Linked DNA regions of Xanthobacter dioxanivorans. The protein of the gene in region 3 interacts with the protein of the main gene of each other region in a pairwise test. Links are inferred from orthologs where the notes say so. Each region holds a gene or a part of one and is shown on either strand. Other genes may lie near its edges.

The links.
Region 1: the proteins of dnaE (region 3) and EZH22_RS21375 interact in binary tests that used the Escherichia coli proteins (3 or more experiments, as listed by UniProt). The link is inferred for Xanthobacter dioxanivorans from one-to-one orthologs.
Region 2: the proteins of dnaE (region 3) and dnaN interact in binary tests that used the Escherichia coli proteins (3 or more experiments, as listed by UniProt). The link is inferred for Xanthobacter dioxanivorans from one-to-one orthologs.
Region 4: the proteins of dnaE (region 3) and dnaQ interact in binary tests that used the Escherichia coli proteins (3 or more experiments, as listed by UniProt). The link is inferred for Xanthobacter dioxanivorans from one-to-one orthologs.

What each region holds. Positions count from the first base shown.
Region 1 is NZ_CP063362.1:4,581,616-4,588,741, reverse strand. Bases 2,876-5,812 are described here. They hold EZH22_RS21375 (aminotransferase), read left to right. Parts: upstream 2,876-3,718; coding sequence 3,719-4,906; downstream 4,907-5,812. Other genes in these bases: EZH22_RS21365 (efflux RND transporter periplasmic adaptor subunit), read left to right, coding at 5,750-5,812; EZH22_RS21370 (efflux RND transporter periplasmic adaptor subunit), read left to right, coding at 5,160-5,777; EZH22_RS21380 (hypothetical protein), read left to right, coding at 3,335-3,655; EZH22_RS21385 (potassium/proton antiporter), read left to right, coding at 2,876-3,255. Outside these bases: egtD (L-histidine N(alpha)-methyltransferase), read left to right, coding at 1-379; EZH22_RS21395 (hypothetical protein), read left to right, coding at 485-727; EZH22_RS21390 (hypothetical protein), read right to left, coding at 1,030-1,338; more of EZH22_RS21385, read left to right, coding at 1,480-2,875; more of EZH22_RS21365, read left to right, coding at 5,813-6,310; EZH22_RS21360 (efflux RND transporter permease subunit), read left to right, coding at 6,315-7,126. UniProt on the Escherichia coli protein: Shows aminotransferase activity with methionine and histidine as substrates, and to a lesser extent also with phenylalanine.
Region 2 is NZ_CP063362.1:1,750,687-1,757,810, forward strand. What follows is about bases 1,268-4,202. They hold dnaN (DNA polymerase III subunit beta), read right to left. Parts: upstream 3,329-4,202; coding sequence 2,207-3,328; downstream 1,268-2,206. Other genes in these bases: recF (DNA replication/repair protein RecF), read right to left, coding at 1,268-2,145; dnaA (chromosomal replication initiator protein DnaA), read right to left, coding at 3,632-4,202. Outside these bases: GTP cyclohydrolase II RibA, read left to right, coding at 1-101; EZH22_RS08280 (SDR family oxidoreductase), read left to right, coding at 221-976; more of recF, read right to left, coding at 997-1,267; more of dnaA, read right to left, coding at 4,203-5,167; rpsT (30S ribosomal protein S20), read right to left, coding at 6,331-6,597; EZH22_RS08305 (complex I NDUFA9 subunit family protein), read left to right, coding at 6,913-7,124. UniProt on the Escherichia coli protein: Confers DNA tethering and processivity to DNA polymerases and other proteins. Acts as a clamp, forming a ring around DNA (a reaction catalyzed by the clamp-loading complex) which diffuses in an ATP-independent manner freely and bidirectionally along dsDNA.
Region 3 is NZ_CP063362.1:4,283,859-4,292,100, reverse strand. The notes cover bases 3,503-7,555. They hold dnaE (DNA polymerase III subunit alpha), read right to left. Parts: upstream 7,156-7,555; coding sequence 3,703-7,155; downstream 3,503-3,702. Other genes in these bases: EZH22_RS19955 (EamA family transporter), read left to right, coding at 7,405-7,555; EZH22_RS19965 (sulfotransferase family protein), read right to left, coding at 3,503-3,582. Also shown: EZH22_RS19980 (BKACE family enzyme), read right to left, coding at 1-643; EZH22_RS19975 (TetR/AcrR family transcriptional regulator), read left to right, coding at 904-1,650; EZH22_RS19970 (AI-2E family transporter), read right to left, coding at 1,673-2,674; more of EZH22_RS19965, read right to left, coding at 2,758-3,502; more of EZH22_RS19955, read left to right, coding at 7,556-7,842. UniProt on the Escherichia coli protein: DNA polymerase III is a complex, multichain enzyme responsible for most of the replicative synthesis in bacteria. This DNA polymerase also exhibits 3' to 5' exonuclease activity. The alpha chain is the DNA polymerase catalytic subunit.
Region 4 is NZ_CP063362.1:1,625,328-1,632,279, reverse strand. What follows is about bases 2,667-5,429. They hold dnaQ (DNA polymerase III subunit epsilon), read right to left. Parts: upstream 4,528-5,429; coding sequence 3,805-4,527; downstream 2,667-3,804. Other genes in these bases: EZH22_RS07730 (shikimate dehydrogenase), read right to left, coding at 5,150-5,429; coaE (dephospho-CoA kinase), read right to left, coding at 4,541-5,143; EZH22_RS07745 (thioredoxin domain-containing protein), read left to right, coding at 2,667-3,614. Outside these bases: tRNA uridine-5-carboxymethylaminomethyl(34) synthesis enzyme MnmG, read right to left, coding at 1-43; tRNA uridine-5-carboxymethylaminomethyl(34) synthesis GTPase MnmE, read right to left, coding at 172-1,467; more of EZH22_RS07745, read left to right, coding at 1,599-2,666; more of EZH22_RS07730, read right to left, coding at 5,430-5,998; EZH22_RS07725 (Maf family protein), read right to left, coding at 5,995-6,594; EZH22_RS07720 (pyruvate, water dikinase regulatory protein), read right to left, coding at 6,610-6,952. UniProt on the Escherichia coli protein: DNA polymerase III is a complex, multichain enzyme responsible for most of the replicative synthesis in bacteria. The epsilon subunit contain the editing function and is a proofreading 3'-5' exonuclease.

The DNA.
Region 1 (7,126 bases), 300 kb from region 3 along the record:
TGCCAAGGACGCTGAGATCCTCGACGCCGCCTACAACGACAACCAGGGCGTGACCGCCGCCTTCAACCTCAATCTGCTCGCCCGCATCAATCGGGAGCTCGGCGCCGACTTCGACCTCGCCGGCTTCCGCCACCGGGCCTTCTACGATCCGGCCGCTGGCCGGGTGGAGATGCATCTGGAAAGCCTCGCGGCGCAGACGGTGCGCATCGCCGGCACGCCCATCGCCTTCGCGCGGGGAGAGACCATCCACACGGAGAATTCCTACAAGTACGCGCCCGCTGCCTTCGCCGAGCTGGCGCGCGGCGCGGGTTGGCGGGAGCGGGCGCTGTGGACCGATGCGCGCGGCTGGTTTGCCGTCGCGCTGCTGGAGCGGGGATGAGGCGCGAGCCAACGCGCGTGTGCGGCAAGACGGGCCGGGCAAGGCGGGCGTGCATTCACGAAACCGGTCGAAACCAAACCCGACGGGCTACGTTGTCGGGATACCATGGCGCGATTTTGGAACAGCGATCTGCATCACCCCATCTGGCTCCACGACGGGACGTGGCTCGCCACGCTGGGGGACTGCGGCCGGCACCTGCTCCAGCGATTTGCACAAGGAGACGGCGGGCCGCAGCTCAATTCGGCGCTGAAGGCGCTGCTGGAGGCGGCGCAGGCCGGACGACCGGAGGACATTGCCTTTGCCGAAAGCCATGTGCGCCGGTTCTTTCACGCCAAGGCAATGCTGTGACCCGCTGCGCTGAGACAACCGCCTTGACGCCGACGTCTTTTGCGCGCCCGTTGCGGGGATGATCTGCGCCGAATGCAGCCGCTGCGGGCGGCGATCCATCCTTTCCGGCCATGCGCCGCAAAGCCTCGTCTCCGAAGCCCTCGTCTCCGAATCCGGGTCGGGTGTGCCCGACACGGCGGCGGCGCCACCGCGCTTGCGGTGCGACCTGTGCGGGAGCCGGCGGGTTCATGTGGTGGAGGTCGACTCGCCGCTCCAGGCCATATCGTTTGTGGCGCGACGGGGAGCCGGTCGATGAGGCCCGCTCAGCTGAAGGGCGGATACGGCCGCCATGCCGATGTCGCCTGCGCCTGCAGCGGCACCGCGTAGGCGTCCGTGGGCGCGATCAGAAGTCCGGAGAAGTAGATGGGCGCGCCGGTGATGCAGCGACCATTGGCATCGAGCGCATAGACGCCGACCCAATCGCAATGGCAGCAGTCTGCCTCCGCCATCTCGAAAGCGAGATCGCGGTCGTGACAGACCGTCTCGCCTTCCACCGTGAGAACGCCTAGCTCAGTACGCACCATAGACGTGACTAGATACGCGCACGGAATGCCGCTCAACGACATTTCCACGTCCCTTTCCGCCCCCCGGACCGGTCCGCTCGCGACACGTGCGCACGCCCCGCACACTCGCGACGTGACGGACCTTACGCCGCGAGGCCTTCGGACGCTACTGTTGAGTTGAGGTTGTCCAGTCTGGCGTGTCGGGGTGTTATGGGTTCGGTGGTGATTTCAAACGCGGTGCTGCTGGTGGTGGCGGCGCTGGTGGTGGTGGGCACGCTCTCAAGCCTGCTCGCGGCACGTTTCGGCGCGCCCATCCTCCTCGTCTTCCTCGTCATCGGCATGGCCGCGGGCGAGGGAGGGCCCGGCGGAATTCACTTCGATGACTACTGGGCCACCTACATGGTGGGCTCGGCGGCGCTGGCGGTCATTCTTTTCGACGGCGGCCTGCGGATGCGCGTCGCCAGCATGCGCGGTGCGATCCTGCCGGCGCTCGGCCTGTCCACCGTGGGCGTGGTGTTCACCGCGGGCCTCGTGGCGCTGGTCGCCGCGCCGCTTCTCCACCTGTCGCCGATGGAAAGCCTGCTGGTCGGCGCCATCGTGGCCTCGACCGACGCCGCGGCGGTGCTGTTCCTGGTCCGGGCGCAGGGGCTGCATCTCGGCCGCCGGGTCGGCTCGGTGATCGAGATCGAATCCGCCACCAACGATCCGGCGGCGGTGTTCCTCACCGTGCTCCTGGTGGAGCTTCTCACCAGCAACATGGCCGACCCCGGCTTCATGGTCGTGTTCGGCGTGCTGCGCGAGCTGGTGCTCGGTGCGGTGCTGGGTGTCGCCGGCGGCTTTGCCCTCGTTTCCCTGCTCAATCGTGTGGATCTGCCCGGCGGGCTGCATCCCGTCATGGTTGTGGGCGTCGCGGTCCTGCTGTTCGCCCTCACCTCGCTGCTGCACGGGTCCGGCTTTCTCGCCGTCTACCTCGCCGGCCTCGTGCTGGGAAACCGGCCGGTGCGGGCCATCGCCTCTATCACCTCGTTCCTCGACACCGTCACCTGGCTCTGCCAGATCGTCATGTTCGTGATGCTGGGCCTGCTGGTCTCGCCGCAGAAGATCATACACTACGGCCTGCCGGCGCTCGGGGTCGCGGCGTTCCTTATCGCGGTGGGGCGGCCGGCGGCGGTGTTCGCCTGCCTCGCGCCCTTCCGCTTCTCCTTCAAGGAGAAGCTGTTCATCTCCTGGGCAGGCCTGCGCGGAGCGGTCTCCATCTTCCTCGCCACCATCCCCATGCTGGCGCACCTGCCGCAGGCAGAGGTGTATTTCAACATCGCCTTCACGGTGGTGCTGGTCTCGCTCATCCTGCACGGCTGGACCATGGCGGCGGTGGCCCGCCGGCTCGACGTCGCCCTTTCCGACCCGAAGCCGGGCATCCGTCGGTTCGAGATCGACCTGCCGGGCCAGACCGACATGGAACTCGTCGCCTACCCGGTCACGGAGGGCACGCCCGTGGCCGGCCAGAGCACGCTGCCCAACTGGGCGCGGCTGGTGATGGTGGTGCGCGCCAACCAGACCCTGACCCCGGAGGCGGCCGGCGCGCTCAGGCCGGGCGACTATGGCTACGTGCTCGCGCCGCCCCGGCGCGTCCACCAGCTCGATCGCCTGTTTCGGCCCCAGGAGGCGACCGCCCTCGACGACAGCGCGGCCTTCCCCTTCGTCGGCGAGGTGAAGCTCGGCGACCTCGCCGTCTTCTATGGGCTGACGGTGCCGACCGGCGAACACGCCTTCACCATCGCCGAGGCCTTCGCCGACCGCTCCGACGACCATCCGGCGCCGGGCATGCGCATCGCCTACGGGCATGCGGTGATCGAGGTGCGCGAGGTGGTGGAGGGGCGGGTGACCTGGGCCGTCCTACGGCTCGAGGCAGGGCGGCTGAAGCGCGGCATTGCCCGGGCGCGCCGCCTGCTCGGCCTGTCGCAGCCGGACAGCGACGACGATTGATGCCGGCTTCGCCACGTTCCCGCCGCGCCGGGGCGGCAGACAGGCCGGCGCAAACGGGGCCGATCGCGGGAGGAACCACATGAGGCTGTTCATGCGCCGGCGCGGCGAGGCCGGGCCCGAGCGCGATGCCGCCCGCCGGCTCGCCGACCTGGTGCGCGAAACCCTCTCTCTGGAGGAAGCGGCCACGGTCTCTGTCTCGGAAATCTCCTGCGGCGATCCAGCCTGCGGCGGCGCGGAGACGGTGGTCCTCGTCATGCGGCCCGGCCGCCGCACCGAGGCCGCCAAGGTGCTGATGCCCATGGCGCAGGTGACGGCGGAGGCGCTGGTCGCTGCCCTCGCGCCGCTCGGGGCACCCGCCCCGGCAGGCGGCGGGCTTCCGCTGCCCAGCGATAAGGGCTAAAGGGCGCGAGCTTCGCGTTTCCGTCCGCGCCCGCGCGGCGCCTTGCCTTTGCGATCGACCGTCATGTCCCTGCCAGCCGCTCATCCCGCCCGCCCGCTCAACCCGATCTATGCCGAGCTGCCGACCACCATCTTCGAGGTGATGTCGCATCTTGCCCGCACCCATGATGCGGTCAATCTCGGTCAGGGCTTCCCCGACGATCCCGGCCCGCAGGATGTCCGGCGCAAGGCGGCGGAAGCCGTGGTGGATGGTTGGAACCAATATCCCCCCATGATGGGGCTGGTGGAGCTGCGCCGCGCCGCTGCGGCGCATTATCGCCGCTGGCAAGGGCTGGAGCTCGACCCGGACAGCGAGGTCATGGTCACCTCCGGCGCCACCGAGGCGATCGCCGGGGCGTTGCTCGCCCTGATCGAGCCCGGCGATGAGGTGGTGCTGTTCCAGCCGCTCTACGACGCCTATCTGCCGCTGGTGCGCCGCGCCGGCGGCATCGCGAAGCTGGTGCGGCTGGAGCCTCCGGCGTGGAACATCACGCGGGAGAAGCTTGCCGCCGCCTTCTCCGAGCGCACCAAGCTGGTCCTGTTCAACAATCCGCAGAACCCGACCGGGGTGGTGTACTCGCGGCAGGACCTGACGCTGCTCGCCGAATTCTGCGTCGCGTTCGATGCATATGCCGTGTGCGACGAAGTGTGGGAGCACGTCATCTTCGACGACCTCGCCTTCGTCCCGGTGATGGCCCTGCCCGGCATGCGCGAGCGGACGGTGAAGATCTCCTCCGCCGGCAAGATCTTCGGCATGACGGGGTGGAAGGTGGGCCTGGTGTTCGCAGCACCTGCGCTGATGAAGGTGCTGTCCAAGGCGCATCAGTTCCTCACCTTCACCACGCCGCCCAACCTCCAGGTGGCGGTGGCCTACGGGCTCGGTAAGTCGGACGACTATTTCACCGGCATGCGCGCCGGGCTCCAGCGCTCCCGTGATCGGCTGGCCCGGGGCCTTACGGATCTGGGGTTTTCCGTGCTTGCGTCGAGCGGCACCTACTTCCTGTCCATCGACCTCGCCCCGCTCACCAACGCGGCCGACGACGAGGCCTTCTGCCTCGATCTGGTGCGCACCCACGGGGTGGCGGCGATCCCGGTCTCGGCATTCTACGCGGAAGATGCGGTGCGCAGCGTGGTGCGCTTCTGCTTCGCCAAGCACGACACGACAATCGACCGGGCCCTCGAGCGCCTTGCCAAGGTTCCGGGCCTGCGGTGAGGCTCTCTGCCAAAAGTGACCTTTGGGAGTTCGGCGCAAGGTTGCAGCGGAATTGCCGGGTTTCGACTGCTCCGCTCACGAAATCGTCATCCCACCCTCCGGAAGGCCGCGTACAGGTGACCAAAGCTTAATTGGACGCGGCCGCCGATTTCATGTTGCATCGCCGCGCAGGTCTTTTCATTGCCATGCTGAAGCATGGAGAGGTCGTGGGACTGGGCCTCGTCGAAAGGCCCGGATTTCGGTGAGAGGTCGCATGACCGTCCAGAAGGCGTCGCGTTCCGGTCGTATCTTCCTTGCCTTGGCGGTGGTCGCCGCCGGAGCTGGCGGCTACTGGTTGTGGGAGCACAAGCCCTGGGTCGTCGCGGCGGCGAAGACGCAGGCTGCCCCCTCCGAGCGGGTGGTGGCCGTGCTCACCGGGCAGGCGGAACGCACCGCGCTGCCGGTGCGGGCGGAGGCCCTCGGCACGGTAGAATCCATGGTTACGGTCCCGGTCCGCTCGCGGGTCGCGGCGGCGGTGGAGAAGGTGGGATTCGCCGACGGCGCCTTCGTGAAGGCTGGCGATCCCCTTTACGTCCTCGATTCCCGGGTCATCGACGCGCAGATTCGCCAGGCGGATGCAACCCTCGCCCGCGACAAGGTGCAGCTCGAAAAGACCCGACGCGACGTGGACCGCTATACCGGCCTTGCCTCCCGCAATGCGGTGTCGCAGGTGCAGGTGGACGATGCCCGCACCACCGCCGACGTGCAGAAGGCGACGGTGGAGCAGGACGAGGCGAACCTGCAATCCCTGAAGGTCCAGCGCGGCTATTACGACATCACATCCCCGTCACGGGGCGCATCGGCGTGTCTTCGGTTCGGGCGGGCACGGTGATCCGTGTGGACGACACCCTCGCCACGGTCCGTCAGCTTAAGCCCATCTACGTCGCCTTCGGTCTTCCCGAACGCTATATCGGCGAGCTGCGCGCCGCCAAGGACGCCAAGGTCTCGATCACGCTGCAGGGCTCCGGGGAGGTCATCACCGGCGGCGCGGTGGCGGTGATCGACAACACCGTGGACCCCCAGACCGGCACGCTGACGGCCAGGGCCGTCTTCCCCAATGACGACGAACGGCTGTGGCCGGGCACCCTCGGCTCGGTCACGGTGACGCTGCGGGTAGAGCAGAACATCGTCGCCGTGCCGAGCGAGGCGGTGCAGGCCGGGCAGGATGGATCCTTCGTCTTCGTGGTCGCCGATGGCAGGGCGAAGGTGCAGCCGGTGAAGGTGGGACGCACCCTGGAGGGGCGGACAGTCGTCCTGACCGGGCTCGACGGGGGCGAGACGGTGGTGACGGACGGGCAGCTTTCGCTGCGCAACGGCAGCCGGGTGAACGTGCGCAACCGCGCCGCGCCCGCCACCGGGAGCTGAGCGCATGCTGGCTGAAACCTGCATCCGCCGCCCGGTAATGACGACGCTGCTGATGCTGTCGCTCGTCGTCGCCGGCCTGTTCGCCTACCGCCAGCTGCCGGTGGCGGCATTGCCGCGAGTGGACTTCCCCACCATCAACATCACCGCGACGCTGCCGGGCGCCAGCCCGGACACCATGGCAACGGCGGTGGCGACGCCCATCGAGCGCCAGCTGGCCACCATCGCCGGCATTTCCTCACTGACCTCGTCGTCGACGCAGGGTTCCACCTCCATCACGGTGCAGTTCGACCTCAATCGCAATATCGACGCGGCCGCCCTCGACGTGCAGTCGGCCCTCTCCGTGGCGCAGCGACAGCTGCCGCAGGAGATGACCACGCCGCCGAGCTACCGGAAGGTCAATCCGGCGGATGCCCCGGTGCTGCTCCTCTCCGTCTCGTCGGGCACCTTGCCGCTTTCGGCGGTGAACGAATATGCGGACACGCTGATCGGCCAGCAGATCTCCCAGCTTCCGGGCGTGGCGCAGGTGCAGATCTACGGCACGCAGAAATACGCCGTGCGCATCCGCGTCGATCCCGGCGCGGCCGGCGTGCGCAACATCTCGTCTGACGACATCCAGGGCGCGGTGGAGGCGGCCGCCTCCAACACGCCGCTCGGCATCGTCTCCGGCCCCAAGCAGGCCCAGACCATCGACATGGGCTCGTCCAAGGCCGACGCCACCCAGTTCCGCCGGACCATCGTCGCCTGGCGCAACGGCGCGCCGGTGCGGCTGGAGGAGATCGCCACCGTCTCCGACGGCGTCGAGAACGAGCGGGTTGC
Region 2 (7,124 bases), 2.5 Mb from region 3 along the record:
GGCGCCCCACGGCGGAAAACGTGCGCTATCTGGCCTCCAAGCGCGACCGCGCCGGCCACTATATCGACTTCGACGCCCTCGCCGCCCGCGCGCCCGACTGATCCATCCGGCTGCCGGCGCTCGGCCGCGGGGACAAAGCTGCGCCGCGGCGGTTGTCGGGCGGGCTCAAAACGATTTAAAACGCTCCGGCAACGCACGGCAAGACGCGGGGAGAGCGAGCATGAGCAGCAAGGGCAGGAAGATCGCCATCATCACCGGCGCCGGCTCGGGGGTGGGACGCGCGGTGGCGGTGGCGCTGGCCGGCGCCGGCTTCTCCGTCGCCCTGGCCGGCCGCCGCCTGGAAGCCCTGGAGGAGACCGCCGCCGCCATTTCCGGCGGCGACGTCCTCTGCGTGCCGACCGACGTGACCGATCCCGATTCGGTGCGGGCGCTGTTCACCGCGACGGTGGAGAAGTTCGGCCGGCTCGACCTGGTGTTCAACAATGCCGGCACCGGCGCCCCCGCCGTGCCCATGGAGGACCTCACCTTCGCCCAGTGGAAGCAGGTGGTGGACACCAACCTCACCGGCCCCTTCCTGTGCACCCAGGAGGCCTTCCGCGTGATGAAGGCGCAGACGCCGCGCGGCGGGCGGATCATCAACAACGGCTCCATCTCCGCCACCGCCCCGCGCCCGTTCTCCGCCCCCTACACCGCCACCAAGCACGCCATGACCGGCCTCACCAAGTCGACCTCGCTGGACGGGCGCGCCCATGACATCGCCTGCGGCCAGATCGACATCGGCAATGCCGACACGCCCATGGCCCAGAAGATGAAAGCCGGCGTGCCGCAGGCGGACGGCTCCATCAAGGTGGAGCCGGTGATGGACGTGGCCCATGTGGCGAGCGCCGTGGTCTACATGGCGAGCCTGCCGCTGGAGGCCAACGTGCAGTTCATGACGGTGATGGCCACCAAGATGCCCCTCGTCGGCCGCGGCTGAGGCGGTCTCGGGCGCGGCTGTCAGGCCCGTGCCACGCGGCCGGGCGTCACGTCGAAACGCTCGGCCCCGTCGAGGGCGGCGAAGGCGGAAGGGTCGGCCCCGGTCATCCAGACCTGGGCGCCCAGGCGGCGCAGGGCGTCGAACAGGCCGGCCCGGCGCGCCGCGTCGAGATAGGCCGCCACGTCGTCCAGCAGCAGCACCGGCGACAGCCCCTGCATGGCCGCCACCAGGCGCGCATGGGACAGGGTCAGTCCGATGAGCAGGGATTTCTGCTCCCCGGTGGAGCAGCGCGCAGCCGGCAGGCGCTTCTCGCCGTGGCTCACCGCGAGGTCGGTGAGGTGCGGCCCCGCCAGCGTGCGCCCGGCCGCCTTGTCGCGCGGGCGGCCCTCGCGCAGGACGGCGCGGTAGCGGTCCTCCACCTCCAGCGCCGGACAGGCGGCGATGAGCCGCTCCACCTCCCCGTCCAGGGCCAGCTCGGCGAAGGGAAAGGGGGAGGCCTCGTCGCGATGGGCGGCGATCTCGGCGCCGAGCCGCCCCACGGTTTCCAGCCGCGCGGCGGCCACCGCCACGGCGAGCTCGGCCACCTCGTGCTCCACCGCGTCGAGGAAGCGGGCGGAGCCGTTCTCCTCCAGCAGCCGGTTGCGCGAGCGCAAGGCGCGTTCGAGCCCGTTCACCCGCGTGCCGTGGGCGCCGTCCACCGCCAGCACCAGGCGGTCGAGATAGCGCCGGCGGTCGCCGGGCGGGCCGAGGAACAGGCCGTCCATCTCCGGCGTCAGCCAGAGCACCTTGAGATGGTCGAGGAAGGCATTGGCGGAGGGGACGGGCTCGCCGTCGATGCGGCAGCGCCGCTGCCCGCCATCCTGGGCCGGGTCGAAGCCGGTGCCCAGCCGCGCCTCGCCCAGGGCGCCGTCCACAAGGGCGGACACCGCCCAGGCGGCGCCGGGGCCGGTCTCGCCGGTGGGGTCCGATGCCCGGCGGCCCACGTCGCCGAGCTGGGCACGCCGGAGCCCGCGGCCGGGGGAGAGGAAGGAGAGGGCTTCGAGGATGTTGGTCTTGCCGGCCCCGTTCGGCCCGGTGAGCACCACCGGCCCGTCGCCCGCGCCCAGCTGCGCCGCCGCGTAGGAGCGGAAGCCGGTGAGGGTGAGCTTGACGATGGCGGCGCGGGGCATGCGGGCGGACGGGCTCGGGCCGGATTCTGGATGCGCGGCCTCGCCCTGCCCCCGCAACGCCTCACACCCGCATGGGCATGAGCACGTAGAGCGCGTCGGTCTTGGTGGAATCGCGCACCAGGGTCGGCGAGCCGGGATCGGCGAGCTTCAGCTCCGCCGTGTCGCCTTCGAGCTGCGAGGTGATGTCCAGCAGATAGCGGGAGTTGAAGCCGATATCGAGGGGCTCGGCGGCATAGTCCACCTCCAGCTCCTCGGTGGCGCTGCCCGAATCGGGATTGGTGACGGAGAGCGTCATCTTGCCGTCGGCCAGCGAAAGCTTGACCGCCCGGCCGCGCTCGCTCGACACCGTGGAGACGCGGTCCACCGCGGCGGCGAACTCGTCCTTGTCGACGATGAGGGTCTTGTCGTTGCCCTGCGGGATCACCCGGCCATAGTCGGGGAAGGTGCCGTCGATGAGCTTGGAGGTGAGCACGATGCCGCCCACCTGCACCCGGATCTTGGTGGTGGAGAGGGAGATGGTGACCTCCGCCTCCTTGTCCTCCAGCAGCTTCTGGATCTCGGCCACGGTCTTGCGCGGGACGATGACGCCGGGCAGGCCCTGGGCCCCGGCCGGGGCTTCCAGCTCCGCCTGGGCGAGGCGGTGGCCGTCGGTGGCCACCGCGCGCAGCATGGGCTTGCCGGCGGCGCCGTCGGTCACGTGCAGGTAGATGCCGTTGAGGTAATAGCGCGTCTCCTCGGTGGAGATGGCGAACTGGGTCTTGTCCACCAGGCGCCGGAAGTCCGCGCCCTTCACCTTGAAGGTGTGGGAGAATTCGCCCGCCGCCAGGTCCGGGAAATCGGCCTCGGGCAGGGTCTGGAGGGAGAAGCGGGCGCGGGAGGCGCGCACCGTGAGCGTGCCGCGCTCGCCGCCGGCCTCCAGCTGCACCTGCGCGCCCTCGGGGAGCTTGCGCACGATGTCGTAGAGCACGTGGGCGGGCACGGTGGTGGCGCCCGCCTGCCCGACTTCCGCCGGCACGCTCTCCACCACCTCGAGATCGAGGTCGGTGGCCTTCAGCTCCAGCCCGTTCTTGCCGGCCTTGATCAGCACGTTGGCCAGGATCGGGATGGTGTTGCGCCGCTCCACGACACGGTGCACGTGGCTGAGCGATTTGAGAAGCTCGGCGCGCTCGACGGTGACCTTCATGGTCCTGGCCCGTTCACTCTTCGCTCGGAGCCGGACCCGCGCGGGCAGATGCTTTGCACCGCCGGGGTCCGCCTCGACATTCGGGAATGGAGAACGTTGCTCGCCCGACCGCCGTCGCGGCCAGACGGAACGTGCTCCAGGGTGGCAGCCACGCGGCGACGCAAGCATTGCCGCGCAGGGCGCCCGCACGGGCGGGCACCGGGCCGCAGACATTGCCGTTCAAGCCGCGCCAAGGCAAGGGTCGGATGCGATTTTAGAAACAACATGCGCCGCGCAGGGGGGCGGCGCGGTTGAAAACCGGGCTCAGGGCTCGAGCACGAGCCGCTTCAGCACCTCGATCTCCTCGGCCAGCGCCCGGTCGGTGGCGACGAGGCCGTCGATCTTGCGCACCGCGTGCAGCACGGTGGTGTGGTCGCGGCCGCCGAAGCGCCGGCCGATCTCCGGCAGCGAGCGCAGGGTGAGGGTCTTGGCCAGGTACATGGCGATCTGGCGCGGCTTCACCACGGTCGCGGTGCGCCGCTGGGAGAGCAGGTCGGCGCGGGTGACGTTGTAGTGTTTGGCCACCACGCGCAGGATGTCGTCCACCCGCACGCGCTTGGGATCGGTGGGGCGGATGAGGTCCTTGACCGCATTCTCCGCCATCTCCAGCGTCACCGGCTCGCCGGTGAGCTGGTTGAACGCCAGCAGCTTGTTGAGCGCGCCGTCGAGGTCGCGCCCGCTCTGGCCGACGCAGCGGGCGAGGAATTCGAGCACCGGTGCGGGCACGGCGAAGCTGCGGTGCTGCTCGGTGAGTGCCTGGTAGCGCGATTTCAGGATCTCCAGGCGCAGGTCCTCCTCCAGCGCGCCGAGCTCCACCACGAGGCCGCCGGCAAGGCGCGAGCGCACGCGCTCGTCGAGGTGCTCGAGCTCGCCGGGCATGCAGTCCGCGGCCACCACCACCTGCCGCCCGCCATCCAGCAAGGCGTTGAGGGTGTGGCAGAATTCCTGCTGCAGATTGTTGCCCTTCAGGAATTGCAGATCGTCGATCACCAGGGTGTCGATGGTGCGCAGCGTGTCCTTGAAGGCGATGGACGAATGGGTCTTCAGGGCGGCCACGAAGCCGTACATGAAGCGCTCGGCGGTGAGGTAGGTGGTGCGCCGGCCATGCGCCGCGCCGGCCCGGGCCACCGCCTGCAGGAGATGGGTCTTGCCGAGGCCGACCGCCGCATGGAGATAGAGCGGATTGAAGACGGGGGCGGCGCCGGGCGCCGTCTCGGCCACCTGCCGCGCGGCGGCGAAGGCGAGCGAGTTGGACTTGCCCACCACGAAGCTCTCGAAGGTCAGGCGCGGATCCAGCGGCGAGCCGGAGGAGACGTCGCCGGCCGCCGGCAGCGCCGCGGCGTCACGGCTCTCCGCCGCGCTGCGCGCGTCCTGGTTCCGCTGCTCCTGGGTCCGGGGCGGCTGCGCCCGCTGATCCTGGCGCGATGTCTCCTGCCCGCGGGCATCCTGGGAGCGGTTCTCCGGCGCACGGGCCTGGGGGGCTCGCGCGTCGGGACGCTCGCTCACCACCTCGCGGCCGCCGTTGGTCTTCAGCGCCACCGGGCGGGCAAAGGCATTGCGCACGGACAGGTCGATGCGGCGGCGCGCGCCGCTCTCCTCGGCCCAGATCTCGGTGATGCGGGGCAGGTAGTTGTCCTGAATCCAGGACTTGAGGAATCGGGTGGGCACCGACAGGCGCACCGCCTCGCCGGTGAGGGCGTCGAGGTCCATGCGGGCGAACCAGCTCGAGAACTTCTCCTCGCCGATCTCTTCGCGCAGGCGTTGGCGCACGCGCTCCCAGGGTGATGAAGCGCAATCCATGCCGGCGGTCTCCGCAAGGGCGGGCTGAAAGGCAGCGGTTCCGGCACGTGTGGCGGCCGACGAATGTGGCTTGAGCATAGAAGCTCCGACCGCCCGCAAGGCGGTTCCCTGGTTGTGGCGCAAAAGCCTCCCGCGCCCTCGCGGGCTGCGCGGCTTCATGCGGATCTGGTTGAAACGAAACGGGGCGCCTGTCTCGACGCGGGCAGCGTCAGCGCAGCTTCATGCGCGGTCCCTGCTGCCGAGGGGGCGACCCGCCTGGGCCGCCGGCGGGGTCGCCACCGTGGGACACGCGAGCGGCGGGCTTCCCGTCCCGGCCGCCCGGACAGGACGCGGGCGGGCCGAAATGAAGGTGAAGTGCGCCATGTCCGCTGCCGCTTGTATCCCAGAAGTCATAGCCGCCCCATTTCCGCCGATGGAAAACACCGGCAGCCTTTGGATTGAAGCAGATTTTTGCTTGTTCTCACACGCGCCGAGAGTCGGACCTGATGTCCACTCTCAGCATAGCTCCGACGGAAGAGGGTTCCAGGTACGCCAAATACTGCTGGTCAACGGGGGCTCGTGAACGAATACAGACACGTTGCGCCCCCTCCTCATCCACGAAGGCCGTGAAATCTTCAATCTGTCGGTAAACCCGGTGTCGCTCCCGGAGTGAGATTGAACATACACAGGGCCCCTTGGGGGTGCAACGCCTTTCCCCCGCGCCATGGGATAACGGGGGCAAGACAGGTTTTCGGGGGCGACCCCGGGAGCTTTCCATCAGCCGGCAAACCTCTGTCGCTGCAACGAGAATCCGCCGTGCGCCGCGGCCCGGACGGGCGGAGCCGCCGCTTTGGGGAGGGGTCTTCTGGTACCGTGGAAAAGGGGCCGCCTTGGGGCCTAACTGAGCCTTTGCTCCTAACCTCTTCACCGGGATGTTGTTTTTCTGAGCGGTTTGCGACAGGCGAAAATTGTCGGCTAACGACCCTCGGAATCCGCCTCTTGACGGCGTGCGAGAATCGGCTTTGCGACGTTCTGCCGCCGCGCGCGGCGCCGGCGACCCACGGCGTGCCGCGACCACGGACCGGCCGGATGCGGCGGGCGGCGTGCGCCGGGAGCGCGCGCAAACAAAAAGGCCCGGTAATACCGGGCCTTTACATTCGGTCAGCAAGATTGATTGATCTAAATCAAGCGCTGAGCTTCTTCACGCGCGCAGCAAGGCGGGAAACCTTGCGCGAAGCGGTATTCTTGTGGATCACGCCCTTGGTCACCGCGCGCATGATCTCCGGCTCGGCGGCCTGGAAGGCGGTTGCGGCGGCGGTGGCGTCACCGGCGGCGAGCGCATCCTCCAGCTTGCGCAGGTAGGTGCGCACGCGGGACCGGCGCGACCGGTTCACTTCAGTGCGGCGCTCGATCTTGCGCACCGCTTTCTTGGCGGAAGGCGTATTGGCCATCGGCCGTCCTTGCTGGTTCGCGCCGTGCAGATCGGCCCTTTGGCCAGCCCGCGTCGCGCATGAATGGGTGAACAAGCCGGCAGCTATCGCCGCCAGCGAAGTGCCGGGCTTATAGGGGTGGCGCGCGTCCGCGTCAATACATGTGTGCGGGACCCCGTGTTCCGGCCCGGTGTCCGCCGGGCGGGGCGGGCCGCCGGCAACAGCCGGCTTTACGGAGCGGGGCGGCATCGCGTATGTGCTGCGCGCACTCTATATATGAGCGGGCCGGCGCCACCGATGCGTGCCGGCGCGGAGCCGGCAAGGCGGGGGTTCGGCATGAGCGATGTGACGGTGACCGATCGTCCGGTGAGCGACAGCCTGGTGACGGTGTTCGGCGGCTCGGGCTTTCTCGGGCGCCATGTGGTGCGGGCGCTGGCCATGCGCGGCTACCGCGTGCGTGTCGCGGTGCGGCGCCCCGAGCTCGCCGGCTTCCTCCAGCCCATCGGCTTCGTCGGCCAGATCCAGGTCAGCCAGGCCAATGTGCGCTA
Region 3 (8,242 bases):
CCGCCCCCAGCACCGACCACCGATACTGGTCGCCGAACAGCCGGTCGCAGGTCCGCTTCATGTGCATCACGTCTTCCGGATGCGGCCCGATGCCCCCCAGGAGCCCGAACACCGACTGCACGAACAACGGCGCCTTCACCAGCCCCCGATCGAGGAAGTGGGCGAGGTTGTAGAGGTGGCCAATGTCGTAGCACTCGAACTCGAACCGCGTGCCGTTGTCGTAGCAGGTGTTCAGGATGTACTCGATATCCTTGAACGTATTGCGGAACACCAGGTCGCGCGTGTTCTCCAGGTGCGTGCGCTCCCAGTCGAACTTGAACTCCTTGTACTTGTCGAGCAGGTGGTACAGCCCGAAATTCATCGAGCCCATGTTGAGCGAGGCCACTTCCGGCTTGAAGGTGGCCGCCGGCAGAACCCGCTCCTCCACCTTCATGTACGGGCTGCCGCCCGAGGTGATGTTGATCACCGCGTTGGTCGCCTGCTTGATCCGCGGCAGGAACGGCGCGAACGCCTCCGGACGCTGGTCCGGCTGGCCGGTCTCCGGGTTGCGCGCATGCAGGTGCAGGATCGCCGCACCCGCCTCCGCCGCCGCCAGCGCGTCGGTGACGATCTCGTCCGGCGTGATCGGCAGATAAGGCGACATGGTGGGCGTGTGGATGGCACCCGTCACGGCGCAGGTGATGATCACTTTCTTGGATCTTGCCAACGTTCTCTCCCTCGACTGGCGGCTCATCGCGCCACCTTATTGACTAAAGACTCATTACATATTGAGCCGATTGTCAATAGGCTCCCGAAGAGCTACAGGAATTGGCAACAGGACCTGGCTTGGAGCATGTGCCGGCCAGCTTGGAGCGAGAGGGCGGGCCACCGAGGGGATCGCCCTCCAGCCGATCGGAGCGCAGGGTGAAAAAGCCGCTTGTCATCAAGGAGAAGCCCGAGCCGCGGCGCAGCTCCACCGCGACCCGTACGGTCGGCGCCAAGCGCCCCGCCGCGCGCACGCGGCTCGATCCCGCGGTGCGGGAGCGCATGATCCTCGACGCGGCGGTGGAGTTCTTCGCCGAGCACGGCTTCGAGGCGCAGACCAAGGACCTCGCCGAGCGTATCGGCGTCTCGCAGGGCCTCATCTTCCGCTATTTCGGCACCAAGCAGAATCTTGTGGAGCGGGTGTACCAGAACGTGTTCCTGCAACGCTGGTCACCGCAGTGGGAACAGGATCTCAAGGACCGCGCCGTCCCCTTCCCCGAACGCCTCGAGCGCTTCTACCTCGCTTATTTCGACGCCGTGGACGAGTATCACTGGATCCGCGTGTCGCTCTATGCGAGCCTCGCCGGCCACGACATCACCAATCGCTACGTGCAGAGCCACGTCAACCGGCTGCTGGAAATCATCCTGCGCGAGCTGCGCGACTATCGCGGACTGGTGGTGGAAGGCGCCATCGAGCCCCTCGAATACGAGCTCGCATGGCACCTCCACTCGACCTTTATCTATTACTTGATCCGCAAATACATCCACCGACTTCCGGCCATGGAGGACAAGTCGGTCATGGTGGCGCGGATCATCCGCTCCTTCCTGCACGAATTCGAAACGGCCCCGGTGAAGGCGCTGAAGCCGGCCCGGCCGCGCGCGCGCAAGGCGCCCCCCGAGCCCTGAGCGGACGATCTCCCGGGAGCGCTCAGGCCGCATCCGCCGGCGGCCGGCCGCTCTTGAAGGCGGCGAAGGCGAGCACCGTGAGCGGCGTCGCCAGCACGATGCCCATGACGCCGAAGAAATTGCCGAACGCGACCACCGCGAACAAGGTGACCGCCGGCGGCAGGGAAACCATGCGCTGCTGGAGCAGGGGGGTGATGATGTTGCTCTCCGTCTGCTGCACGATGACGAAGACCAGCAGCGTCCACAGGCCGGTATCCACCCCCAGCGTCAGGGCGATGAGCACCGCCGGCGCCGCCGAGACCACCGGCCCTACCATGGGCACGAACTCCGCCAGCCCCGCGAACAGGGCCAGCGCCAGCGACGAGGGCACGCCGACGATGCTGAGGCCGGCGAACGTCAACAGGCCCACCACCACCATGGCGATGAGCTGGGCCTTCAGGAAGTGCCTGAGATCGAGGGAAATGGCATCGAGCTTGTGCTCGACCGCCGGCCGCTCGTCCTTCGACCAGCAGGACAGGAACATGCGCCGGTAGAGATCCGGCGAGGCGGCGAAATAGATGCCGCCCACCACCACCAGGAACACGCCCAGCAGCACCTGGAATACGTTGGTGGTCACCCCCTGCACCGCGGAGATCAGCGTATCGCTGCTCGGCGCCGCCGCCTCCGCCCGCTTGATCAGGTCGCTGCCGAGGCCTTCCAGATGGAAGCGCTGCTCGAAGGCGGCCCAGGCGGCCGGCAGCTCGTTCAACAGCTCGGTGACCTGCGTCTGGATGGTGGAGCCGAACAGGTAGAGCGCCAGCCCGGTGCCGCCGAACGCGAGCAACGCCACCGGAAACACGGCGTAGCGCTCGGGACAGCGGGTCAGCCGCGCGAACGGCTCGGCCAACGCATGCAGGGCCAGCGACAGCAGGATCGCGGCGAACACCTGCAGAATGACGTCGATGATCTTGAAGGAGAAATAGGCCAGGGCGAGCACAACGCAAGCCACGGCGACGCGCCGTGCCACCAGCCAGTCGGAAGCCATGATCCCCCTCGCGCTCCTGTCGCCGCCCGCGGGCAGTATAGGGCCCGGGTCGCCGCCCGCCACCGGAGTGTTTGACGCCCGCCTCAGAACGGGCGGAAGACAGCCGAGACGAAATCGAGGGTCCGGCAGGCGGCCTTGTCGTGGGGATCCTCGATCAGGCGCGTCATGGCATCCAGCGTCCGCGCCGCGAGGAAGCCCCGCCAGGAGGTGCTCTTCGGCGGCGCCAGCGCGTGGTGACGCAGCGTCGGCTTCAGCGTGCCGTCGATCTCCGCGACGCCTTCGGCGGAGAGCGTGGGCCAGGGCGCGCCGAGCTGGGCCTCGGCGCGGGCCATGGTGCCCTTCCAGTCGGCCATCAGCTCGTCGAAGGCGATGACCGTGCGGGGCTGGCCGCGGGTCGCCCGCTCGGCGTCGAGGGTGTAGCGCAGCCAGATGCCGAGGCCCTTGGCGGCTGAGAAGCCATCGCGCTTGGTGACCGAGGCCGCCACTTCCACCGGGTTGCGCAGCGCCAGCACCGGTGAGATGCGGTAGCCGGCCTCTTCCAGCACCGGCCGGTAGATGCCCATCAGGCGCGAGATGCGCGGGTCCTTGAGGACGATGGCGGGCGCGCCGCCATATTCCTCGGCGATGGCGCGGCGCACCTCGCCGGTCAAGCCGCGCCGTTGCGCCACGTCCACCAGGTCGGCGGCCATGGCCTTGCGCGACGACCACTTGTGGCCGCAGGCCTTCAGGATGCGCTCGTCGAGGTCCATGAAGACCTCCGATTCCCAGAATCCGGCCTCGTTGGCCTCGGTGGCGGCCATCAGCGTCTTGGGCGCGGAGAAGCCCATGAGGTTGATGATGCGGGTCAGGGCCGATGTCCCGCTGCGATGCATGCCGAGCACCAGGACGGCGCGCTTGTCGAGTGTCACACGTGCTTCCTCGAATGGCGTGACGCGGCCGGGCCGGCCGCCCTCCAGCCCATCCCGTCGGAGATCCGGCGAGAGCGGCCGAGGGTCGCTCTCATTTCGCCTGATGCCATAAACTTACTGTCACGCGGCTTCAACCGCCACGACGCCGGGAATCGCCTTGATGGCACCGGCGATCTGCGGCGAAACGGGGTATTTGCCGGGCAGGCTCACCTCCACCTCGGCCTTGGCGTCCTCCATCAGCAGGATGAGGCTCACGTCGCCGGAGCCCGCCTCCCCCGCCTTGCCGTCGCTGAGGCGGCGGGCGATGCCCTCGATGGGCTCGGGCGAGCGCAGGAAGATGCGCAGCCCCTTCTGGTGGCGGGCGGTGACCGGGTCCAGCCGTTCGCACGAATTGATGCGCACGCGCACATCCTCGCCGTTCAGCTCGGCGGCGACCATCATGAGCAGCGGCGTGCCGGGCTCCAGCAGATCGCGAAAGTGCGCGAGGCCTTCGGAGAAGATCACCGCCTCATAGTGGCCGGAGGGGTCGGAAAGGCCGACGATGCCCATGCGCGTGCCGGACTTGGTGCGCCGCTCCTGCTTCGAGACCACCGTCGCCGCGAGGCGCCCCGCCGCCGCGCCGGAGCGCACGGCCCGGGCGAAATCGGAGAAGGCCTGCACCCGCATCTTCTTCAGCGCATCCGCATAATCGTCCAGCGGATGGCCGGTGAGGAAAAAGCCGATGGTGTCGTATTCTCGCTGCAAGCGCTCGGAGGGCAGCCAGGGCGCCACGTCCGGAATGGGCAGGGCGGCGGCGGAGGGACCCGAGCCGAACATGTCGTTCTGGCCGGATTGGGCATTGGCCTCCACGCGCTGCGCCTCGGCCACGATGGAATCGATGGCGGCGAACGCGCGGGCGCGATTCTTCTCCAGGACGTCGAAGCAGCCGGCGGCCATCAGGCTCTCCAGCGTGCGCTTGTTGACGAGCTTGACCGGCAGGCGGCAGGCGAAATCGGAAAAGTCGCGGAACGCCCGCTCCCCACGCGCCGCCACCAGGGCCTCCACCGCCGCGCCGCCCACGCCCTTGATGGCGGCCATGGCGTAGATGATCTTGCCGTCCTTCACCGCGAACTCGCGGGCGGACAGGTTGATGTTGGGCGGCACCACCTCGATGCCCAGCCGCTGCGCCTCCTGCCGGAATTCCGCGAGCTTGTCCGTGTTGCCCATGTCGAGGGTCATGGAAGCAGCGAGGAACTCGGTGGGATAATTCGCCTTCAGCCACGCCGTCTGGTAGGCGACGAGGGCATAGGCGGCGGCGTGGGACTTGTTGAAGCCGTAGTCGGCGAACTTGGCCAGCAGGTCGAAGATGGTGTCGGCCTGCGCCTTCTCGATGCCCCGCCCGGCGGCGCCGGAGACGAAGCGCTCGCGCTGCTTCTCCATCTCGGCGCGGATCTTCTTGCCCATGGCGCGGCGCAGAAGGTCGGCTTCGCCCAGCGAGTAGCCCGCCATAGCCTGGGCGATCTGCATCACCTGTTCTTGGTAGATGATGACGCCGAACGTCTCCTTCAGGTACGGCTCCAGCATGGGATGGAGATAGTCGGGCTGGGCGCGGCCGTGCTTGCAGTCGCAATAGACCGGGATGTTGGCCATGGGGCCGGGCCGGTAGAGGGCGACGAGGGCGATGAGGTCCTCGACCCGGTCGGCCTTCATGTCCACAAGGGCGCGGCGCATGCCCGCGCTTTCCACCTGGAACACGCCCACCGTCTCGCCCTTGCCCAGCATGGCGTAGGTCTTGGGGTCGTCGAGGGGGATCTTGGAGATATCGAGCTCGATGCCGCGCTGGTGGACCAGCTTCACCGCCTTGTCGATGGTGGTCAGCGTCTTCAGGCCGAGGAAGTCGAACTTCACCAGCCCCGCCTGCTCCACCCACTTCATGTTGTACTGGGTGACCGGCATGTCGGACTTGGGATCGCGATAGAGCGGCACCAGCTCGTGGAGCTGGCGGTCGCCGATCACGATGCCCGCCGCATGGGTGGAAGCGTGGCGGTTGAGGCCCTCGAGGCGCACGGCGATGTCGAAGGCGCGCTTGACCACCTCCTCCTGGTCGCGGGTCGCCTGGAGGCGCGGCTCATCCTCGATGGCCTGCTTGAGGGTGACGGGATTGGCCGGGTTCTGCGGCACCAGCTTGCAGAGCTTGTCCACCTGCCCGTAGGGCATTTCCAGCACGCGTCCCACGTCGCGCAGCACGCCGCGCGCCTGGAGCGTGCCGAAGGTGATGATCTGCGCCACCTGCGCCCGGCCGTAGCGCTCCTGTACGTAATGGATCACCTCGTCGCGGCGCTCCTGGCAGAAGTCCACGTCGAAGTCGGGCATGGACACGCGGTCCGGATTCAGGAAGCGCTCGAACAGCAGGCCGAAGCGCAGCGGGTCAAGGTCGGTGATCTGCAGCGAATAGGCGACCAGCGAGCCGGCGCCGGAGCCGCGCCCCGGCCCCACCGGAATGTCATGGGCCTTGGCCCACTTGATGAAGTCCGACACGATGAGGAAGTAGCCGGGGAACTTCATCTTGGTGATCACGGAGAGCTCGTAGGCGAGCCGCTCCTCGTAGACCTTGACGTCGAGGCCCGGCGCGGGCCCGTGCTTGGCGAGGCGCTGGGCGAGACCCTCCCGCGCCTGCCGCTCCAGCTCCGCCGCCTCCTCCGCCAGGGGGTCCCCATGGCCGCCGCCGGAGGTGAAGCGCGGCAGGATGGGCTTTACCGTCCGCACCCGATAGGCGCAGCGCCGGGCGATCTCCACCGTGTTGGCCGTGGCCTCGGGCAGGTCGGCGAACAGCTCCAGCATCTCCTTGCGGGTCTTGAAGCGGTGCTCGGCCGTCAGCCGCCGCCGGTCACCCTCGGCCACGAGGCGGCCTTCGGCGATGCACAGGAGGGCGTCGTGGGCCTCATAGTCGGTCTGGCTGGCGAAGAAGGGCTCGTTGGCGGCCACCAGCGGGACGCCCTTCGCATAGGCGAGTTCGAGCAGGCCGGCTTCCGCGAGGCGCTCGGCGTCGGTCTCATGGCGCTGGACCTCCACGTAGAGCCGGTCGCGGAAGAGCGAGGCGAGCAGGTCGAGCCGCTCCGCCGCCAGCTCCGGGTGGCCGCTGACGAGGGCCTTGTCGAGGGGGCCGGCGGGGCCGCCGGTCAGGGCGATGAGGCCGTCGCTCGCCTCGGCGAGCCAGTCGACAAGGATGCGCGGCTCGTCCTCGCTGGCGGTCTCCAGGAAAGCGCGGGACACCAGCTTCATCAGGTTGCGCCAGCCCGGCTCCGACTGGGCCAGCAGAACGATGCGCGGCCGCTTCGGCCGGATCGCCCCGCGCGGCCCGGGCGGGTCCGGCAGATCGAGCGCGAGGGAGACGCCGGCGATGGGCTGGATGCCCGAGCCCGACATCTTCTCGGAGAATTCCAGGGCGCCGAAGAGGTTGCCGGTGTCGGTCAGGGCGATGGCCGGCTGCGCGTCCGCCTTCACCAGGTCGGCCAGCTTGCCGATGGAAAGCGCCCCCTCCAGCAGCGAGTAGGAGGAATGGACGTGCAGGTGGATGAAGCCGGGATCGGACATGGGGTCTCGGTGTGGGGCGAGTCGGGCGCCCCGCAGGATAGCGCGATTTCCGCGCAGGCGGTCCGCCACCGTGGAGAGGGCGCCGGCCACCCCCGCTATCTACAGGCGTCGGCGCCTCTTTGGAATTTGGCCGGAAGCCTTTCCGCCCGTCATGGCCGGGATCGTCCCCGGCGCCTTTCTGACGCCCTCACCCATTGCCACCGGCGCGAAAATCTCCGACACCGCCCCCACGGGAAAGGCAGGCCGGGCATGTTCAGGTCCTTCATCGGCAGCTGGCAGTTCTGGGCGCTCGGGTCGGCGGCCTTTGCCGCGCTGACCGCCATCTTCGCCAAGGTGGGGGTCGCGGGCGTCCATTCGGATCTGGCGACCTTCCTGCGGACCCTCGTCATCCTCGCCCTCGTCGCCACCATGGTGTGGATCGGCGGCACCTGGCAGCCACCGGCGAAGATTCCTGGCCGGACCTGGCTGTTCCTGGTGCTGTCCGGCCTCGCCACCGGAGCCTCCTGGCTGTGCTACTTCCGCGCCCTGAAGGCAGGCGACGCCGCCCGCGTGGCGCCGGTGGACAAGCTCAGCGTGGTGCTGGTGGCGATTTTCGGCGTCGTCTTCCTGGGCGAGCGCCTGTCGGCGGCGGCGGCGCTCGGCGTTGCCCTCATCGCGGCCGGGGCGGTGCTGGTGGCGGTGGGCTGATCCACATCAGGCGCCGAGCCTATCGTACAGCTCGGCATAGACCGCGCGCAGCGCCTCCGGCAGGTCGTCGGCCACGAGGCCGGGCCCGGCGCTGCGCGCCGCCTGCCCGTGCAACCACACCGCCGCGCAGGCGGCGTCGAAGGTGGGCATGCCCTGCGCCAGCAGGCCGGTGGCGATCCCCGCCAGCACGTCGCCGGCACCGGCGGTGGCGAGCCAGGCCGGCGCATTCTCGGCGATGGCGGCCCGTCCGTCTGGGGCGGCCACCACCGTGTCCGGCCCCTTGAGCACCACCACCGCGCCGAGCCGGACGGCGGCCGCGCGCGTGCGCGCGAGCTTGGACGGAGCTTCCAGCACCTGCGGATCGCCACGGAACATGCGGGCGAACTCGCCCTCATGGGGC
Region 4 (6,952 bases), 2.7 Mb from region 3 along the record:
TCACGTCGAATGCGGCGCGGGAAAAAGTGTCGGTCATCATCATCCAGGGCAGAAGGCGCGGCCCCGTGCCGCCCCTTCTGGAAACGCCCACTTTCCGGCGCCGTCAAGGCCGCAAGGCGCACGATGTTTCACGTGAAACAGTTTTGGAGGGAGCGCCCGGCGCGCACGCGCCTATTTACCGATGCAGAAGGTGCTGAACACCGCATCGAGCACCTGGTCCACGTCCACCCGGCCGATCGTCTGGTCGAGCGACCGCACCGCCAGGCGCACTTCTTCTGCGCGCAATTCCTCGCGCCCGCCGAAATCCCCCAGCGCCCGCTCCAGATGCGCCGTCGCAGACTCCAGGGCGAGCCGCTGGCGCTCCCGCGTCACCAGAGCGGGCTCGCCGCCGCCGATCTCGCCCGCACGTCGCTCCAGGTGCGAAACCAGCCCCTCGATCCCCGCCCCCGTGGCGGCGGAGATGCCGAGCCAGTCCGCCGGACATGCGCCACCCTGGTCGGTCTTGGTGCGCACCTTGATGGCATTGGAAAAGACCGCGGGCGGGGGTGCCGCGTCCTCCGACAGCCAAAGCACGAGGTCCGCCCCTTCCGCCCGCGCCCGCGCCCGCCGGACCCCTTCCGCTTCCACCATGTCCGTTGTCTCCCGCAGGCCGGCGGTGTCGAGCAGGGTCACCGCCTGTCCGGCCAGTTCCAGATGCACCTCCAGCACATCCCGCGTGGTGCCGGGGAGGGGGGAGACGATGGCTGCCTCCCGCCCGGCGAGGCGGTTCAGCAGCGTGGACTTGCCGGCATTCGGCGGGCCGGCGATGGCCACCACGAGGCCGTCGCGCACCCGCTCGCCCCGCGCCGCATCGGCAAGGGCGGACAGGAGATCCGACCGAAGGCCGCCGATCACCCCGGCCGCCTGGGCGGCCAGGTCCCCCGGCACGTCGCCCTCGTCGGAAAAATCGATGGTGGCTTCCAGCAACGCCAGTGCTCCGATCAGCCCCTCGCGCCACCCTTCCACCCGCCGGGAGAGCGCGCCGGACGCGATCGCGAGGGCCTGGCGCCGCTGCGCCTCGCTCTCCGCCGCCACCAGATCCGCAAGGCCCTCCACCTCGGCGAGGTCGAGCTTGCCATGGGCGTGGGCGCGGCGGGTGAACGCCCCGGCCTCCGCCGGCTTCAGGCCCGGCAGGCCGGACAGCGCACGCAGAACCGCCGTCACCACGGCCCGGCCGCCATGCAGATGCAGCTCCACCACGTCCTCCCCGGTGGCGCTGGCCGGGCCGGGAAAGAACAGCAGCAGCCCGCGGTCCAGCACCTCCCCGCTCGCCGGATCCATCAGGGCGCCGTAGCGGGCGAGCCGCGGCGGCGGCAGGACGCCGGCGAGTGCAAGACCCGCCGCCTGTGCCCGCGGACCGGAAATACGCACCACCGCGACACCCGCCGGCGGGCGTCCCGAGGACAGGGCGAAGATGGTGTCGGACATCGCACGCACCTCATTGGCTGCAGATTTGCACGGGGCGGCCCGATGGCGGACCATGTGCCGTCTCTTGATTGAACCTTTAGTCGCGAACCCGATTGCCATCAAAGCCGGGAATGCCCGAGGGATTTTGAGCCATGAGCGAAAACCGCCTGTCGCGGGAGACGAGCCCCTACCTTCTCCAGCACAAGGACAATCCGGTCCACTGGTGGGCCTTCGGCCCGGACGCCTTCGCCGAAGCCAGGGCCACGGGCAAGCCCATATTGCTCTCCGTCGGCTATGCCGCCTGCCACTGGTGCCACGTGATGGCGCACGAGAGCTTCGAGGATCCGCAGGTGGCGGGGCTGATGAACGCCCTGTTCGTGAATATCAAGGTGGACCGCGAGGAGCGGCCGGACGTGGACCAGATCTACATGGCCGCGCTCCAGCAGCTGGGCCAGAGCGGCGGCTGGCCGCTCACCATGTTCCTGGATCCGCAGGGCCGGCCCTTCTGGGGCGGCACCTATTTCCCGCCGGTGACGAGCTATGGCCGGCCGGCATTCAGCGAGGTGCTGCAGCAGGTCTCCACGGTCTTCACCGAGAACCCCGACAAGGTGGAGAAGAACGCCAATACCATCCTGACCCGCCTCAAGAAGGCGGCCGAGCCCGTGGCCGGCGTCGCCATCGGGCAGGAGGACCTCGACGGGGCGGCGGCGCGCACCGCGGAGCTTTTCGATCCGGTGCATGGCGGGCTGAAGGGCGCGCCGAAGTTTCCCCAGTCCGGCCTCATGGAGCTGCTCTGGCGGGTCGGCACCCGGCGCCGGGACGACAAGCTGAAGGCCATGGTCGCCCTCACCCTCAACCGCATGAGCGAGGGCGGCATCTACGATCATCTCGGCGGCGGTTTCGCCCGCTATTCTGTGGACGAGATCTGGTTCGTCCCGCATTTCGAGAAAATGCTCTACGACAATGCCCAGCTCCTCGATCTGCTGGCCTTGGCCCATCGTGACACCGGTGACGGGCTGTTCCTGCGCCGGGCGCGGGAGATCGTCGGCTGGCTCGAGCGGGAGATGCTGACGCCCGAAGGCGCCTTCGCCGCCAGCCTCGATGCGGACAGCGAGGGTCATGAGGGCCGCTTCTATGTGTGGACCGCGCGAGAGATCGAGGCCGTCCTCGGCGCCGAGGATGCGGCCTTCTTCAACCGCTTCTACGACGTGACCCCCGCCGGCAATTGGGAGGCGGGCAACATCCTCAACCGCACCGACGCCGGCTTCGTTAGCGCCGAGGCCGAAGCGCGCCTTGAGCCGCTGCGGGAAAAGCTGCTGGCCGCGCGGGAGCACCGCGTGCGCCCCGGCCGCGACGACAAGGTACTGGCCGACTGGAACGGCCTGATGATCGCCGCTTTGGCCCGGACCGGCGCCTTCCTCGGCGAGGCCGCCTGGGTCGCGCTGGCGCAGCGGGCGTTCGACACCGTGTGCGCTCGGATGATCACGGGCGGGCGCCTCGCCCATTCCTGGTGCGGCGACAAGCTGGTGGCTCCCGGCCTTGCCTCGGACCTCGCCGCCATGGCGCGCGCCGGCCTCGCCCTGCACGAGGCAACGGGGGCAGGGGAGGGCCTGGAGCGGGCCGCCGGCTTCCTGGAGGCGCTGGAGGCGCACCATCTCGACCCGGCGACGGGCACCTATTTCCTCACCGCGGATGATGCCGACAGCCTCGTCGTGCGCCCCCGCATCACCCATGACGAGGCGGTTCCCAACTCCAGCGCGGTCGCGGCGGAGGCCCTGGTCCGCCTCTCGGCCCTCACCGGCAACGATGCCCTGCGGGCCCGGGCCGACCGGATCCTCTCCGGGCTGTCGGGGCCGGCAGCGAAGAATGCGCTCGCGCACGGAGCTGCGCTGAACGCCATCGACACCCGCCTCAACCTCGCGCAGATCGTCGTCGTGGGGGCGAGGAGCGGGGCGCTTGCAACCGCCGCGCTTGAGGTGCCGTTCCCACTCAGGGTCCTTGTCCGCGCGGATGAGGGCTCTTCCGCTCTCGCCGGCAGCGTCATGGCGGCGCGGATCGCGTCGGCGCCGGCAGAGGGTGCGGCTTTCGTCTGCATCGGCGAACGCTGCTCGCTCCCGGTGACCGATCCGGGGCGCCTTCCGAAGGCCGTGGCGGAAATGCTGGCCTGAGACCTCTTTAAATCCGCCAGGCTGGGGCGACACCCTCTAAAATCGCATCCGGAAGCCAGGGACAGGCTCGCGGTAGAGGATGAGGAATGGATCGGAGAGGCGGGCGTTTCTCCGCCTGCGGCCTTCCTATTCGATCAACCTTTGATTGATCTGTGGTTGTAAATCGACCGGAAGCTGCTCCGACGCCGTGTCAGCTTCCGGTCTTCTCCACCGGCGGCGCATCCGCATATTTCAGCCAGACGGCCTTCTCTCCCAAGCTCGCCACGAACACCGCATGCGCCTGCGCCTCCGCATCGGTGAGGCGGGGGGCGAGCGGCTCGGGCCGAACATGGGCGGCGCGCGCCTCCACCACCAGGCGCGGGGCTTCGCTCGCCTCCTCGGTCAGGCCGATGAGACTCGCCTGCTTGCCGCCGAGCAGCTCGCCATAGACTTCCGCCAACAGCTCCGCATCGAGCAGCGCGCCGTGCTTCACCCGGCGGGAGCTGTCGATGCCGTAGCGCCGCATCAGATCGTCGAGGCGGTTGCCGCCACCGGGATGCTTGCGCCGCGCCAGGGCCAGCGTGTCCACCACCCGGTCGCGGGCGATGGTGGACCGGCCGGAACGCTCCAGCTCGGCATTGAGGAAGCCGATGTCGAACGCGGCATTGTGGATGACCAAGGTATCTTCGGCGATGAAATTCAGGAATTCATCGGCAACTTCTTCGAATTTCTTCTTGTCCGACAAGAATTCGGCGGAGAGGCCATGGACGTTGAACGCCTCCACCGGCATGTCCCGCTCAGGATTGATATAGACGTGGAACACCGTCCCGGTGAGGATGCGGTTGACCATCTCCACGCAGCCGATCTCCACGAGCCGGTCGCCACCATAGGCCTCGAGGCCCGTCGTCTCGGTATCGAGCACGATCTCGCGCATGGATTCCCTATCCTTACTCCGGCCGCCGCCGGCCCGGTCCGGCCAGCGCCCGCACGATCCCCGCCACCTGATGCTCGGCCGAAGCGTAGCCACGCCCGGTGTCGATGACGAAATGCGCCCGCCGGCGCTTCTCCGCATCGGGCATCTGCTTGGCGAGGATGGCCTCGAATTTGTCGTCCGTCATGCCCGGCCGGTCGAGAACACGGGCGCGCTGCACAGCTTTCGGCGCGCTGACCACGGCGATCGCATCGGCGCGCCCGGCACCTCCCGTTTCGAACAGGAGCGGGATGTCGAGCACCACCAGACGAGCCCCCGCCGCGCGGGCGCTGGCGAGGAAGGATTCCTCCTCGGCCCGCACCAGGGGATGCACGATGGCCTCCAGCCGCCGCATCGCCTCGCCGTCGCCGAGCACCCGGGCGCCAAGCGCCGCCCGGTCGACGGCGCCATCCCGCGCCACCCCCGGAAAGGCCGCCTCCACCGGCCCCACCGCCGCCCCGCGATAGAGCCCGTGTACCGACGCGTCGGCATCGTGCACCGGCACCCCATGGGCGCGGAACAGGCGTGCCGTCGCCGATTTCCCCATGCCGATGGAGCCGGTGAGGCCGAGGATCCACATGTCTGCTCAGGCCTCCAGCTGGCCCTTGGCCTTCAGGTCGGCGACGAGAAGAGCGCGCAGTTCCGGCGTGACCTCCGGCCGCACGCCGAACCAGCGCTCGAAGCCGGGCACGCCCTGATGCAGCAGCATGCCGAGCCCGTCCACGGTGCGGAAGCCTTGCCCGGCGGCCATCTTCAGCAGCGGCGTCACCAGCGGCACGTAGACGATGTCGCTCACCACCGCCTCGGGCCGCAGCCCCGACAGGTCAAGCAGGAGCGGGGCCGCCCCCTTCATGCCCAGCGACGTGCAGTTCACCAGGACGTCCGCATCCCGCATCACGTCCCCTATGCGCTCAAGGGCCAGGGGACGCACAACCGGGCCAAACATGGCCGCGATCGCCTCCGCCCGCTCCAGCGTGCGATTGGCGAGCGCCACCCGCTCGAATCCGCGTGCCACCAGCGCATGCACGATGGCCCGCGAGGCCCCGCCCGCGCCGAGGACCAGCGCGGTCTTGCGCTCCCCGTCCCAGCCCAGCGCCCCCGCATCGAGATTGGCGATGAAGCCGTAACCGTCGGTGCTGGCGCCGCAGAGCCTGCCGTCCTCGAGCCACAGGGTGTTCGCCGCGCCCAGCGTCGCCGCGCTCTCCTCCGCCTCGTCGAGGACCGAGAAGGCGATCTCCTTGTTCGGCGCGGTCACGTTGCAGCCGACATAGCCCCGCGTGGCGAGGCTGCGATAAAAGTCCACGGCCTCCGACGGTGGTACTTCCTCACGGCCATAGGCGCCGTCGATGCCGTATTTCCGAAGCCAGTAGCCATGCAGAAGGGGCGAGCGGGAATAGCTGACCGGCTGGCCGGTGACACAGACACGCACGCTCACGGCAGAAGCCCCTGCTCGCGGAAGAAGGGCAGGAGCTGCAGCAGGGGCAGGCCGAGAATGGTGAAGTGGTCGCCATCCACGCGCGTGAACAGGTGCACGCCCACCGATTCAAGCTGGTAGGCACCCACCGAGGTGAGCACCCGCGCGCCCGCCGCCACGAGGTAGTTGCTGAGCGCTTCTTCCGACAAGGGCCGCATGGTGAGGAAGGCACTCACCACCGTCTCGAACATCACCGTGCCATCCAACGCCACGGCCACCGCCGAATGCAGAGCATGGGTGTGGCCGGCGAGCTCCATCAGCTGGATCCGCGCCGCTTCGATGGTGGCCGGCTTGTGATAGATCTTCGGCCCGAGGGCCAGGGTCTGGTCCGCGCCCAGCACCATGCGCCCCGGCGCCGCCGTCGCGCCCGAAAGCGCTTTCGCCCGGGCCAGAAGGAGGGCGATGCGGGCGGGGTCCAAATCGCCGGCCTCCGCCTGAAGGGCGCGCTCGTCCACATCGGCGGCCACCGTCTCCACGGGCACGCCCGCATGCACGAGAAGGCTCAACCGCGTTGCGCTCTTGGACGCGAGCACCAGCGGCTGTTCACCACGCCACACGATCGTCCCTCCCCCTCATGTTTCGGCAATCTCGCGCCGGCGGCGCTCGCTGTAGAGCGTATAGATGTTGGCCGCCGTCTCCTCGATGGACCGGCGGGTCACATCAATGAGCGGCCAGCCGTTGCGCGCGCACAGGCGCCGCGAAAAGGCGATTTCGTCGCTCACCGCCTCGCGGTCCGTATAGGAACTTCCCGCCTCCCCCGCATTGAGGCTGAGCAGGCGGTTCTGCCGGATCTCGACGATCCGCTCCGGGCTCGCCACCAGGCCGACCACAAGCGGCTTCTTCAGCTTCTCGATGTTGGGCGGCAGCGGCACGTTGGGGACCAGCGGGATGTTCGCGGTCTTGATGCCCCGGTTG